DNA from 4 places in the Nonomuraea sp. NPDC005650 genome. Region 3 is predicted to be linked to each of the others. Evidence: riboswitches for the same ligand, from Rfam matches in the RefSeq annotation. Region 3 holds a riboswitch; each other region holds the start of a gene.
The links. Region 3 has a riboswitch for S-adenosylmethionine ahead of ABZS69_RS04355 (aminotransferase class V-fold PLP-dependent enzyme). Riboswitches for the same ligand answer to the same signal wherever they lie in the genome.
Positions count from the first base shown of each region.

Region 1: linked by a shared signal. The riboswitch ahead of ABZS69_RS65145 (ABC transporter substrate-binding protein) and the one ahead of ABZS69_RS04355 (aminotransferase class V-fold PLP-dependent enzyme) in region 3 are both predicted to bind S-adenosylmethionine.
Region 2: linked by a shared signal. The riboswitch ahead of ABZS69_RS64960 (GNAT family protein) and the one ahead of ABZS69_RS04355 (aminotransferase class V-fold PLP-dependent enzyme) in region 3 are both predicted to bind S-adenosylmethionine.
Region 4: linked by a shared signal. The riboswitch ahead of thrC (threonine synthase) and the one ahead of ABZS69_RS04355 (aminotransferase class V-fold PLP-dependent enzyme) in region 3 are both predicted to bind S-adenosylmethionine.

Region 1 covers NZ_JBEXCR010000089.1:6,327-9,721, forward strand. Annotated here, with positions in the region: gene ABZS69_RS65125 (hypothetical protein) at 110-328, opposite strand; gene ABZS69_RS65130 (class I SAM-dependent methyltransferase) at 598-1,425, shown strand; gene ABZS69_RS65135 (hypothetical protein) at 1,437-1,574, opposite strand; gene ABZS69_RS65140 (MarR family transcriptional regulator) at 1,692-2,162, shown strand; SAM riboswitch class IV at 2,259-2,379, shown strand; gene ABZS69_RS65145 (ABC transporter substrate-binding protein) at 2,433-3,395, shown strand, end outside.
Region 2 covers NZ_JBEXCR010000087.1:16,592-19,986, reverse strand. Annotated here, with positions in the region: gene ABZS69_RS64965 (ATP-binding cassette domain-containing protein) at 1-802, opposite strand, end outside; SAM riboswitch class I at 1,042-1,141, shown strand; gene ABZS69_RS64960 (GNAT family protein) at 1,149-1,772, shown strand; gene ABZS69_RS64955 (BTAD domain-containing putative transcriptional regulator) at 1,815-3,395, opposite strand, start outside.
Region 3 covers NZ_JBEXCR010000002.1:334,716-338,110, forward strand. Annotated here, with positions in the region: gene ABZS69_RS04345 (cytochrome P450) at 1-577, opposite strand, end outside; gene ABZS69_RS04350 (TerC family protein) at 587-1,327, opposite strand; SAM riboswitch class IV at 1,440-1,555, shown strand; gene ABZS69_RS04355 (aminotransferase class V-fold PLP-dependent enzyme) at 1,601-2,893, shown strand; gene ABZS69_RS04360 (DoxX family protein) at 2,949-3,395, opposite strand, start outside.
Region 4 covers NZ_JBEXCR010000015.1:29,073-32,467, forward strand. Annotated here, with positions in the region: gene ABZS69_RS25660 (trehalose-6-phosphate synthase) at 1-409, opposite strand, end outside; gene ABZS69_RS25665 (RNA polymerase sigma factor) at 441-995, shown strand; SAM riboswitch class I at 1,075-1,216, shown strand; gene thrC (threonine synthase) at 1,230-2,462, shown strand; gene ABZS69_RS25675 (MoaD/ThiS family protein) at 2,487-2,762, shown strand; gene ABZS69_RS25680 (cold-shock protein) at 3,007-3,207, shown strand.

The sequences.
Region 1 (3,395 bases), on a different contig from region 3:
GGCCAGGACCCCGGCGCCGCCCACCACCGCGATCACGAGCCCGGGCGCGGTTCCGTGCTCAGCCGGTGCGGGCCGCGCTCATGGGCCAAGCAAGCGACCGCGTAAACCGCTACCGGACCCAGAGTTCCCAGTAGGTGCCGCTCCCCGAGCATTCGTACTGGTTCCACCCCTCACGGACCCACATCTGGCCGGCGTCGACGCAGTTGTGCTTGCTGGTGTACACGCCGATATACGTCCAGGCGGCCGCCTGAGCGGAAGCGGGGGCGCTGAGCACGCTGACGATCGCGGCGACCATACCCGCCAGCAGGAGCCCTGCACGTAGACGCATCCGTTCCTCCTTGAAACCCGGGAAGCGAAACATCATGATCATGCTGGAAGCGCACACCCGAACACAAGTGTTCAGCAATTCTGTTCACGATCAGTTCAAGCCGGGCAGGCGGCACACCGGACGCCGACCCCACACTCGGGGCCTTCAACACGGATGCCGCCCGAAGGCGCTGGAGGTGCGTTTCTGGATCGCCCGCTGCTTGCAGTGGCGTCGGCGGTTGCCGTTAACCAGTGGCGTCCCCGTGGACGAGTCTCCTAGCCTGTGCGCTCGTGGCTGATGATCCGAAGATGCGCCCGGAGCGACGTGACCTCGGCCGGTTGTTCAACGAGGTGCCGGAGCTCTACGACCGGGTCCGGCCGGGATACCCCGACGAGTTGTTCGCGGACCTGGGCAGCATCACCGGGATGGACGAAAGCTCGTCGGTGCTGGAGGTGGGCTGCGGTACCGGCCAGGCGACGCGCTCGCTGGCAGCGCTCGGCTGCTCGGTGACCGCGGTCGAGCCGGGCGTGGAAATGGCCGCACTCGCGCGCCGGCGGCTCGCCGGCTTCGGCAACGTCACGGTCGAGAGATCGACGTTCGAGGAGTGGGACGACCGCGGTGGACGCTTCGACGTCCTCGTGGCCGCGTCTTCGTGGCACTGGGTCGACCCGTCGATCGGCTGGCGGCGAGCGCACGACGTGCTCCGTCCCGGAGGCTGGATGGCGCTGCTCGGCCACGTCGTCGTCCGCCGGCCGGGAGAGCCCGAGGTGTACGCCGAGACCGCCGACCTCCACGAGCGGTTCTGCCCCGGGAACCCCGGTTGGGGCCATCCGCCGCTGGAGGACGACGTGCGCGCCACCGACGAGGGGTGGGGTCTGGTCGACGATCCCGGCGGCTTGTTCGGCCCGACGATCGTGCGCTGGTACCCGACCGTTCAGTGGCTCAACGGGGACGGCTTCGCCGATCTCCTTCGCTCGACGTCGCTGTATCGCAGACTCGACCGCGACGTCCGTGAACCCCTGCTGGACGCTCTCGCCGAGCGCATCCGCACACGGATGGGCGACCGAGCATCACGCCGCTATCTGAGCGCCCTCCGCGTCGGACAGCGCGCCGAGTGAGTCGTGGCTGGTCATGCGACCTTGGCCGGGTAGTCGATCCATCTCGCCGAGCCGGCCGGGCCCGGCACCACCGCCCAGCTCGTGGCCCTGCTCGGGCAGAGTCTGGACACCGCGGGCGGCCGCCTCGTGGCGTTGCGCAGGACGGGCATCCGCGTTCTGTACGCACGCACGGCCCTCGGTGACGCCCTGATCAACGGCCGACACCCGGCGCCCCGGGATTGCTAGACTGATCGTTCGCGTTCCGAATCAATCAGAGGGTCGGCGGCATGGCCAAGGCAGCGGATGGGCACGTGGGGGTCGTCGCCGGGCTGGTGCGTGCCTCCTTCCTGGTGAACGCCGTCTATGCGGAGTCGGCGCGCGAATACGGGATCACCGCGCAGCAGGGGCAGTTGCTGTGCGTGCTGATGGCGCAGCCGTACGGGATGCGGGAGCTGGGCGGGATCCTGCACCTGGCCAAGTCCAGCCTCACCGAGCTGGTCGACCGCAGCGCCCAGCGCGGCCTGGTGCGGCGCGAGCCGGATCCGCGCGACGGGCGCGCCGTCCGCGTGGCGCTCACCGGGCAGGGCGCCGAGCTGGCCGACGCCTTCTACGCCGCGACGTGCGCGCGGATCGACGAGCTCCCCTCGAGCCTGGAGCCCGGCGAGCGCGACGCGCTCGGGCGGCTGCTGGGCCGCGTGGTCGAGGACAACCAGGTTCCGGTGGTCTTCATGGAGCCCGCCGACGCGACCGCGCGCTGACGCGTGCCCTTCAGGTAGGGTCGAGCAAAAGAGACAATAGCCACTAAACTTCTCCCTACGTCATATCTATGTAAATCCTACTGATATAGTCGTTTATGTCACGAGTCCAGTGCTAAGCCCCGGCTTGCTGGACGGCAACCCTCCCACCGCGGCGGGGTGCCCCGGGTGATGACATGGTCGTCGAGCTGAACGGTGCTCCTGGCGGCAAGCGCGGATGTCGAGTCGTGCTGCCATGCGCCCTTGGCCGGCTGCTCGAATGGGAAGGGAAAGATGAAGGGCGGATTCACTCGCCTCGCGGGACTGGGCATGGTGGTCGCGCTGGCGGTCACGGCCTGCGGCGGCGTCGACACGGCCGGCTCCTCGGGCGGTTCCTCGGACACCGGCGGCTCCTCGGGCGGAGCGAAGCAGGAGCTCACGGTTACCGCGTTCGCGGGAGCGTGGGGAGAGCTGTTCAAGAAGTCGTTCGTGGAGCCGTTCGAACGCGACACCGGCGCCAAGGTGAACCTCGTCTACGGCGCGAACGCCGAATGGCTCACCAAGCTGCGCGCGGCCGGCGGCAAGAACCCTCCGTTCGACGTCATCGCCTTCACGCCGGACGCGTCGCTGCCCGCGGCCTCCGCCGGGCTGCTCCAGCCGCTGGTCACCGACAAGCTGGCGCACTTCAAGGAGCTGGACCCGGTGCTCGCCGGCAAGTCCGCGTACGACGGCAAGCAGTACGGCGTGCCGCTGACCACCGGCTCCACCGGCCTCCTCTACCGCACCGACAAGATCAAGACGCCGCCCGCGGACTGGACGGACATCTTCGACAAGCAGTACTGCGGCCACGTCGCCCTGCCGCCGCTCACCTACAACCCGGGCCTGGAGTTCTTCTCCGCCCTGGTCACCTCCCAGGGCGGCAAGCTGTCCGATCCGGCCGCCGTGGACAAGGCGTTCGACAAGCTCGCGACCCTGAAGGGCTGCGTGTCCTCCTTCCCCGCCAACGCGGGCAACGCCGCCACCGTCATCGAGAACGGCGACGCCTGGATCATGCCCTTCTGGGACGGCCGCGCCTTCGCCATGGCCCAGGCGGGCTCCCCGATCGGCTTCACCTACCCCAAGTCCGGCCCCGTGGGCGCGCTGACCTCGTACTTCATCGCCGCCGGGACGCAGCGCAGCGACCTGGCGAACAAGTTCCTCGACTACCTGACCGCCGCGCAGAACCAGAAGCCGTTCGCCGAGGGCACCTGGTACGCC
Region 2 (3,395 bases), on a different contig from region 3:
CCCGGGCGGCCCAGCGGCCGTCGTCGCTGCGGATGATGCGTACCGGGTGGTCGAAGCACGTGCTGACCAGCTCACTCGTCAGAACGTCCGCGACCGGCCCGGCGGCCAGGCAGCGTCCATCACGCAGCAGCATGGAGTGGGTCGTGGTGGCCGGCAGCTCCTCCAGGTGGTGGGTGACCAGCACGGTCGCCAGCGACGAGTGCCGGGTGCGCAGGGCGTCGATGCTGGCCAGCAGCTGCTCGCGGGCGGCCAGGTCGAGCCCCGTTGCGGGCTCGTCAAGCAGCAGGAGCCGGGGCTGCGGCATGAGGGCACGGGCGATCAGCGCGCGACCGCGTTCGCCCTGGGAGAGGGTGGGCCACGTCGCCTGCGCTCTGTGGCTCATCCCAAGCATGGCGATCAGCCGATCCGCCCGCTCGGCCTCCTGCTCGCCGGGCGCCCAGCGGGGGACGAGCGCGGCGGTGTTGGTCAGCCCGGTCAGCACCACGTCGCGGACCCGCAGCGGCCCGTCGGGGGTGTGACGCGGGTTGACGTGCCCCAGGTACGAACGCAGCTCGCGGACGTCGACCCGGCCCAGGGTGCGGCCGAGCACCTCGACCGCGCCGCGGGTCGGGTGGGTGACGGCGCCCAGCAGTCCGAGCAGGGTGCTCTTGCCCGCGCCGTTGGCGCCGAGCAGCGCCCAGTGTTCCCCGGGGCCGACGGTGAGCGAGATGCTCTCCAGCAGGTGACGGCCGTCGCGGACGAGATCCACGGCGTGTGCCCGCAGCACGTGCCCGGTGTCGGCCGGACGGGAGACGATCGTCATCGGACCGCCTCCCCGCCGCCGGTCCGCCCGTGCGCCGCCTCCCCGCCGGCCGTCCGCCCGTGGGCCGACTCCGCGCACTCCGACAGCCGCGGCCCCACCTGCCCAGGCCGGGGCCAGGCTATTGCTGCCACCACGCACGCGCTCCTCTCATCTCGCAGGCCATCCAACTTATCAGGTTCTCAGACATCTGATGTTTGAGTTGACGGCGTCTGTTCCGGCCTGGCAAGATCTCCGCCTGTCAATCATCCAGAGGACTCGAGGGACCTGGCCCTGTGACGGTCCGGCAACCTCCCCGGCGGCAGTCGGCGGGAAAGGTGCCAATGCCAGGAACGATGAGGGAGTCTCGATGAGCATGCGGCTCGACGTTCCCGTGCTGACCGGCCATCTGGTACGGCTGGAGCCGCTGACACCGGGGCACGTCGCGGATCTGGCGGAGGCGGCCGAGGAGGAACGGTCGTCCTACGGCTTCACGCTGGTGCCCCGCGCGCAGGGCATGAAGAACTACGTGGAAACGCAGCTCGAACGCGGCGGGCTGACGCCGTTCGGGCAGGTCCGGGTCGCCGACGGCAGGGCGGTGGGCTGCACCGCGCTGTGGGATCCCCGCCCCTGGCCGGATCGGCCCGGCCTGCGGGCGATCGAGATCGGCTTCACCTGGCTGGCCGCCTCGGCGCAGGGCACCGGGATCAACGCCGAGGCCAAGCTGCTGCTGATGTCGTACGCGTTCGAGAAGCTCGGCGTCGCCCGCGTCGACCTGAAGACCGACGCCCGCAACCTCCGCTGCCGCCGCGCGCTCGAACGGCTCGGCATCCCCTTCGAAGGCGTGCTGCGCTCCTGGTCCATGTCGTGGGCGCCGGGCGAGGAGGGCACGCTTCGCGACTCGGCCATGTTCGCCGTGACCGCGGCCGAATGGCCGACGGTGAGAGCGGCGCTCACCGCTGCCGGCGGGCAGCCCGGACCGGCGGAAGGCTGAGCGCAGGCGATGCGGTCCGCCCTCGCCCTGGGCGAACGCGGGTCAATGTTGCCGCTCGATCGCCTGCGGCGTCTCGGGTACTTCGCTGCTTTCCAGCGCGTGCCTTTCCTCGGCCGTGATGAGGTTGAGGCCCTGCAGGATGGCGATCGAGCGCCGCCAGGATCGGCGGGCGTCGGGGGTTCGGCCGGCGTCGTGGAACGCGCGGCCCAGCCCCCACAGGATGTCGGCCTCCCGGAACTCGCCGATGGGGCCCGCTTCCCTGTGGAGGGCGAGCGCGTGCTGGTAGCAGGCCACGGCCTGCCCCGGGTCTCCGGCCAGGCGGTGCGCCTCGCCGAGATACCCGACGACGAGTCCGAGATAGGCCCGGATACCGGCCTCCCTCAGGATGGGAATCGAGCGAGTGTGCGCGGCGATCGCCTCGGAGTAGCGTCCCGCCCGCTGGTAGGCCAGCCCCAGGTGCGTGAGGACCGCCCCGTGGGTCAGGCGGTTGTCCGCCTCGCCGACGTGGGCGAGGGCACGCAGGTGGTGGGTGATGGCTTCGTCGTGGCGGCCCGCCCTCCGGTGGGCGACCCCGAGGTAGTCGAGCAGCGCCGCCTCGCGACTGGTGTTCCCGGCCCGCCGGAAGGCGGTCCTGGACCTGTTCAGGTGGCGGATGGCGTCGTCCTGGCGCCCCATGTAGATGTACGCCCAGCCGAGATCGCCGTGCGCGACGGCCAGGTGGAGCGGGTCGTGCGTGTGCTCCGCGGCCACCAGCGCCAGCTCGCCGAGCTGGAGTTGCTTGAGGTAGAGGCCGCACTCGTGCAGCAGGACGGCGAACGCCGTGGCCAGGCCCACCACCTGATCCACGACCGGCGTGCGCGTCGCCTGCGCCACGGCCGCCAGGATGTTGTCCGCCTCGGCGGCGATCCACGCCCTCGCGTCCCGGCTCGACTCCAAGATCACGCCGCGGCGGATCAGGTCGGGCGGCCCGATCGCCAGCCGCCACGTACTGCCCCTGTTCAGGGTCCGGGTGATCGCGCGGACGGTGGCCAGGTAGTGATGGACGAGCCGGCGGAGGGCCGGCTGCCGCTCCTGCCGGCCGTCCTCCTCTTCCGCGCGCTCGCGGGCGAACAAGCGGAGCAGGTCGTGCAGCCGATAGCGGTCCGGGAGGTAGCCGTCCACCAGTTGCGCATCGGCCAGGTGATCGAGGAGATCCCGCGCTCGTTCCTCGGGGAGGTCGGCCAGCGCGGCGGCGGCGGACAGGCTGATGTCCGGCCCGGCGAGCATGCCGAGCAACCGGAACATCCGCGCCGCGGTCCGTCCCTGCGAATCGGCGTGCAGATCCTGGTAGCCGGCCTGGAAACTCGCCCGGAGCGCCCGGTCGTCGGCGCGCAGCTCGTCCAACCGCCGCCCGCTGTTCGCCAGCCGCTTGGCCAGGACCGCGAGCGACCAGGCCGGCCGGGCCCTCAGCCGCGCCGCCGCCAGGCACAGCGCCAGGGGCAGGCTGCCGCACAGCCGTACCACCTCGGCCGCCGCGGCCGGCTCGGCGGCGATCGCCGCCTCCCCGACCGCGGCGCGCAGCAGGTCGAGGGCCTCCCGGTCCGGCAGCACGCCCAGCGGGATCTGTACGGCGCCTTCGAAGGA
Region 3 (3,395 bases):
ACTCGGACGCCGCCCGTACCGCCGTGTGCTGGGCCTCAAGGCTCGGGCTGAGCTCGTACATGCCGCAGATGTCCGCCGACCAGGGGCGCAGCAGGTGGCGGTCGGCGTGGGGGATGCCGAGCATCTCCGCGATCACCGTCACCGGCAGCGGCTCGGCGACCTCGGCGAGGAGGTCGCCGCCGCCCTTCTCCACGAACGCGTCCACCAGGCCCTCGGCGATGGCGCGCACCCGGGGGCGCAGCGACTCGACCATGCGCGGCGTGAACGCCCTGGAGACCAGCCGGCGCAGCCTGGTGTGCACCGGCGGCTCCACGTCGAGCATGCCCGCCCTGATCACGCGCCAGAACGGCTCGTGGAACTCCGGCTCCGGCGGCCTGCCGAACTCCTCGTGGGTGGCCACGTGGAGGTAGGACCGCCCCAGGCGGCGGTCTCTGAGCAGGGCGTTCACGTCGGCGTGACGTGAGATCAGCCACTGGTTCGTCGGCTCGAAGTAGCTGACCGGCGCCTCGCGCCTCAGCTCGTCGTACACCCGGTACGGGTGAGCCACGAAATCCGGATCCCAAGGGTCAAAGCGCACTATTTCATCTTATGGAGTGGGATCCTCCTGCGGCACCGCCGCCCGCTTGCTCCGCACCCGGATGTTCAGCAGCTCGACGACGAGCGAGAACGCCATCGCGAAGTAGATGTAGCCCTTGGGGATGTGCTGGCCGAAGCCCTCGGCGATGAGCACCACGCCGATCAGCACCAGGAACGACAGCGCCAGCATCTTGATGCTCGGGTGCCGGTCCACGAACCTGCTGATCGGCCCCGAGGCGAACAGCATCACCAGCACCGACACCACGACCGCCGCGATCATCACCCCGAGCTCGTCGACCATGCCGACGGCGGTGATGACGGAGTCGAGCGAGAACACGATGTCCAGCACCATGATCTGGATGATGACCGAGGCGAAGGAGGCGACCGCGGCCTTCTTGCCGTCCTTGCCGACGGGGCCGTCCATGCTGTGGCCGATCTCGGTGACGCTCTTGCCCAGCAGGAACAGGCCGCCGAGCAGCAGGATCAGATCGCGTCCCGATATTTCGTGGCCGAAGACGGCGAACAGCGGCTCGGTGAGCTGCACCACCCACGACAGGGCCAGGAGCAGGAGCAGCCGGGTGATCAGGGCCGCGCCCAGCCCCAGCACCCGGGCTCTGTCCCGTTGTTCGGGAGGTAGCCTCCCGGCCAGGATGGAGATGAAGATGATGTTGTCGATCCCCAACACGATCTCCAGGGCGACAAGGGTGAAGAAACCGATCCAGATCTGCGGGTCGGTCACCCAGTCCAACATCTGCGCACCTCCATGGCATACGAGCGGGGTTTCCGGTAGCAACGAGCCGGACCCCGAAGAAGTTCGCCGACTTGCGATCGATGGAGGGGATTGGGTTATAGTCTGCGCCGTAGGTCATGAGTGCCAGCGACAAGCCCCGGCTAGCTGGCCGGCAACCCTCGCGTCCGCGGCGGGGTGCCCCGGGTGAAGACCTGGTCCGTCACGAGACGTGGCGGGCAAGCGCGGGCTCCGTGGGTGCTTCCAGGGGTCCGATGACCCTGAGGGAGATTTGCCGTGTCCACGCTGACGATCTTCAGCTCCGCCCCCGCTCGCGCCGCCGCCGAAGAGGCCCCCGCCGTCACGAGCCGGCCGATCCCCGCCGTGCTCGGGGCCGATCTCGAGGTGCCGGTCAAGGGCGGCCGGCTCGTCGGCTACGCCAACCTCGACTACGCCGCCAGCGCCCCCTGTCTGGAGCCGGTCAGCGCCGCCGTCACCGCCGCGCTCCCGGCCTACTCCAGCGTCCACCGCGGCGCGGGCTACGCCTCCCAGCTCACCACCGCCCGCTACGAGCAGGCCCGCCACACGGTACGGGCGTTCGTCGGGGCCCGCCCGGACGACGCCGTGATCTTCACCCGCAACACGACCGACGCCACCAACCTCCTGTCCCGCTGCCTGCCCGCCGGCACGACCACCGTGGTCTTCGACACCGAGCACCACGCCTCCCTCCTTCCCTGGCAGAAGTCCGTACGGCTGGCGCCGCCCGCCTTCCCCGGCGAGGCCGTCCGCGCCGCCGACGCGGCGCTGGCCGGCATCGAGGGGCCCAAGCTGCTCGTGGTCACCGCGGCCTCGAACGTCACCGGCGAGATCTGGCCCATCGCCGCGCTGGCCCACGTCGCGCACCGGCACGGCGCCCGCATCCTGGTGGACGCCGCGCAGCTCGTACCGCACCGGCGGCTCAACCTGACCGCGCTCGACCTGGACTACGTGGCCTTCTCCGGGCACAAGCTGTACGCGCCGTTCGGCGCGGGCGTGCTGGTGGGGCGGCGGGACTGGCTCGCGGAGGGCGAGCCGTACCTCAAAGGCGGCGGCGCGGTGCGGTCCGTGGGCGAGGACGCCGAGTGGCACGACGACCCGGAGCCGCGGCACGAGGCGGGCACCCCGAACGTGCTGGGCGCCATCGCCCTGGCCGCCGCCTGCGACGCGCTCACGGCCACCGGCTGGACCGCGCTGGTGCGCGAGGAGGAGCGGCTGATCGCGCGCCTGCGCTCGGGGCTGGCCTCGATCGAGGGCGTGCGGGAACTGTCGCTGTGGGGGGACGACCACCCGCGGGTCGGCATCGTGTCGTTCACCGTGGACGGCTACTCGGCCCGCGAGGTGGCCGAGTCGCTGTCCAGCGAGTACGGCATCGGGGTGCGCGACGGCAAGTTCTGCGCGCACCCGTTCGTCCGGCATCTGCTCGGCGGCCAAGCCGATGAGGGGTGCGAGGACGGCACCGCCTCCGCGGTGCGGGCCTCGATCGGCATCGGCACCACGCAGGAGCACGTGGACCGGCTGGTCGCGGCGCTGCGGGACCTCGTGAGCCGCTGAGTGCGCCGCTGAGTGGGTCGCTGAGTGGGTCGCTGAGGAGCCGATGAGCGAGCCGTCAGACCGCGTCGGAGCGGTTCGGCGGCTTGCGGTGCGGCGGCGGCTCGTCGGAGACCAGGGCGTCGATGTCCCGCATGTCGTCGTCGTTGATCCCACCCGTGTGGTGCTCGGCCGACTGTCTGGGCACACGTGGCGCCTCGGCCTGCTCCACGGTCGGCGCGGGCCTGGTGAGCCTGGTCGTGACGTTCGACGGCTCCGGACGCTGTGCCTGCGCGGCGCGCTCCTCCTCGGCGTCCAGGCGCTCCGAACGCCGCCGGAACATCGCGGCGAAAATGCCGTCGATCCCGAGCCGGCCGCCCCCGAGCGCCAGGAACAGCAGGGCCAGTGCCGCGAGCGCGCCGGGCAGCTCCCAGCCGCCGGCGGTGGACAGCACCCCGTGCCCCGCGTGCACGTACGCGATGGCGCCCAGCATGTTGACCAGCAACAGGAACCCCACCAGGCGCAC
Region 4 (3,395 bases), on a different contig from region 3:
CCAGCGCGAACGCGCCGTTGTAGTCGCGGTAGGACTCCCACTCGCGCTCGAACCTCGTGCCGAAGTTCGGTGCGTTGGGGATGTCGTAGAGCAGGTGGTTGACGAACCACAGGGTGGAGTTGGCCACGGCGTTGTAGGCGCGGTGGAAGGTCGCGGGCGGGATGTCGAGCATCCGCAGCGGGCCCGTGTCGTAGCCGGCGTGGTCGATCCGGCCGCCGGGCACCAGGCGTACGGCGCTGCGGTCGCCGTCGGACAGCGCCGCGCACACCCACAGCACGCGGTCCTTCCTGGCCACCTCGGACAGCGCCGAGACCAGGCCGCCGCCACCGCGTTTCATGGTCAGCTCACCGTCGTCCGAGACGGTAAAAGAAACGGGTCCTCTGTTGGAGGCCACCAGGACGCTGTTCATCTACGCTCCCTTCGCCCATAGGATCCCAGCTATGGCGCTTGATGAGCTAACCGAGGAACTCGCCCGCTCGGCCGCAGGAGGAGATCATCGCGCACTTGGCGAGCTCCTGGCGCGGATCGAGCCCGATGTGATGCGACACTGCGCCCGGATCCTCCCCTATCACCAGGACGCAGAGGAAGCCTCCCAGGACACGTTGCTGGCCGTGGCGCGCAACATCGGCCGGTTCGAGGGCCGGGCGCGGTTCAGCACGTGGCTGCACATCGTGACGGCCAACTGCGCGCGCACCACGTACCGGTCGCTCAAGCGGCGGGCGGCGGAGCAGACCTCGGACGAGCTGCCCACGCAGAAGCCCGACGTGGCGCGGGTGAGCGTGATCGCGGGCTCGCGGCTCGACCTGCTCGACGCGATGGAGGCGCTGGAGGCCGACAAGCCCGACCTGGCGCAGGCGCTGGTGCTGCGCGACATCGTCCAGCTCGACTACAACGAGGTGGCCGAGCAGCTCGGCATCCCGCTCGGCACCGCCAAGTCGCGCATCCATCAGGCCCGCAAATACGTGCAGGGAGTGCTGGGTGATGATTATCGCTGAGACGCCACGTCCCGCATCCTGAGACGGGTGGCCGTTTCGGCCCCATGGGCGGGTAGAGTCCATTTCAACAACTGCATATTGCTCATCCAGAGGGGTGGAGGGACCGGCCCTGCGAAGCCCCGGCAACCCTCCCGGCTTGTGACTCGCGACCTGGCGAGGCCGACCGGGACAAGGTGCCAATTCCGGTCTGCGGTCAGGGTGGCCGCAGGCGAAGATGAGGGAAGGCCTCGCTTCATGTCGCTCGACTTTGGTCCTGCTGTCGGTCTGTCCTGCCGTGAGTGCGGCACGCGTTACCCGCTCGGTCCGAGCTTCGCATGTCTGGAGTGTTTCGGGCCGCTCGAAGCGGCCTATTCCTTCGGCGAGGTGACCCGCTCCGACATCGAGTCGGGTCCCGCCAACATCTGGCGTTACCGGTCGCTGCTCCCGGTGCCGGTTGACGTCGCCAGTAAGCCCAATATGAACCCCGGTTGGACCAAACTGGTCAAGGCCGGAAACCTCGGGCGCGCGCTGGGTCTCAAGTCCCTGTACGTGAAGGACGACTCGGGCAACCCCACCCATTCCTTCAAGGACCGGGTTGTCGCCATCGCCGTCGAGGCGGCGCGTAACTTCGGCTTCCACACCCTTTCCTGCTCCTCCACGGGCAACCTCGCGGGCGCGGTCACCGCGGCGGCGGCGCGCGCCGGGCTCGAGGCGTGCGTGTTCATCCCGGCCAACCTCGAAGCGGCCAAGATCGCCATGGCGCGCGTGTTCGGCGGCAAGCTGATCGGGATCGACGGCACCTATGACGAGGTCAACCGGTTCTGCTCCGAGCTGATCGGCGACCCGCTGGGCGACAAGTGGGGGTTCGTCAACGTCAACCTGCGGCCCTACTACGCCGAGGGCTCCAAGACGCTCGCGTACGAGATCGCCGAGCAGCTCGGGTGGCGGTTGCCCGAGCAGATCGTCATCCCCATCGCCTCCGGCTCGCAGCTCACGAAGATCGACAAGGGCTTCCGCGAGCTGGTGCAGCTGGGGCTGGTCGAAGACACGCCCTACAAGATCTTCGGGGCGCAGGCGGCCGGGTGCTCGCCGGTCTCCACCGCGTACAAGGCGGGGCACGACGTCGTGCAGCCGGTCAAGCCCGACACCATCGCCAAGTCGCTGGCCATCGGCAACCCGGCCGACGGGCCGTACGTGCTCGACATCGCCCGGCGCACCGGCGGGGCCGTCGAGGACGTCACGGACGCCGAGATCGTGGCCGCGATCAAGCTCCTGGCCTCGACGGAGGGTGTTTTCGCCGAGACCGCGGGCGGGGTGACCGTGGGCGTGCTGAAGAAGCTCGCCGAGAGCGGGCGGCTCGACCCCGAGGCCGAGACCGTGGTCCTCAACACCGGCGACGGCCTCAAGACGCTCGACGCGATCAGCGACGACGCCCAGCCCACGGCCGTGATCCGGCCCTCCCTCGACGCGTTCCGCGCGGCTGTCTGACAACCAGGAAAGGCAAGTTAAACCATGAGCGTTTCGGTGCGGATTCCCACCATTCTGCGCACCTACACCGGGGGCAACGCCGAAGTCAGTGGCGAGGGCGCGACTCTTCGTGACGTCCTCACCAAGCTCGACTCTGACTACCCGGGGATCGGCGCGAGAATTCTGGATGAATCGGGCAAGATTCGTCGTTTTGTCAACGTTTACGTTGGGGAAGAGGATGTCCGTTTCGCCGAAGGGCTGGACACTCCGGCACCTGAGGGCACTCAGATCTCAATCATCCCGGCGGTAGCCGGCGGCTGAGTGCCATAGATCACACCTGAGAAGGCGCCCCTAGTGGGCGCCTTCTCCATTTCCAGGCCAAATGAAACGTTGAACCGCCTTCGATGCGAAGAAATGCGTCGTTTGCAGATTGACTCTGTTGCCAAACCCCGTGCCACAGGTATGGTCGAGGGCGATCGTCTGGCTGATTTTCCGTTAAGTCGGGCGATAACGGGTCTCGCGGAGGAATGGGTGAGATCTGAAAGTCCAGTAAGAGGAGTCGGAAGTGGCGCAGGGCACCGTCAAGTGGTTCAACGCGGACAAGGGCTACGGCTTCATCGCGGTAGACGGTGGTAAGGATGTATTCGTCCATTACTCAGCGATCATGATGGACGGGTACCGATCTCTCGAACAGGGGCAGCGCGTCGAGTTCGAGATCACGCAGGGCCAGAAGGGGCCTCAAGCGGAGTCCGTCCGCGCGGTCTGATACACCCCCCTGGTATGCACCGGCGGGGATCGCACGGCAACGCAGTCCGGGCGAACCCGCAACCTTTCTCTCGTCGACTCGATCACGGCGAGCCGCGTTGAGGCGGCTCGCCGTGGGTACGGATCCCGCTACCTGCGGTGGCCTGGACGCGGCTCGTCGCAGGTACGGGGTCCCGCCGACGACGACGG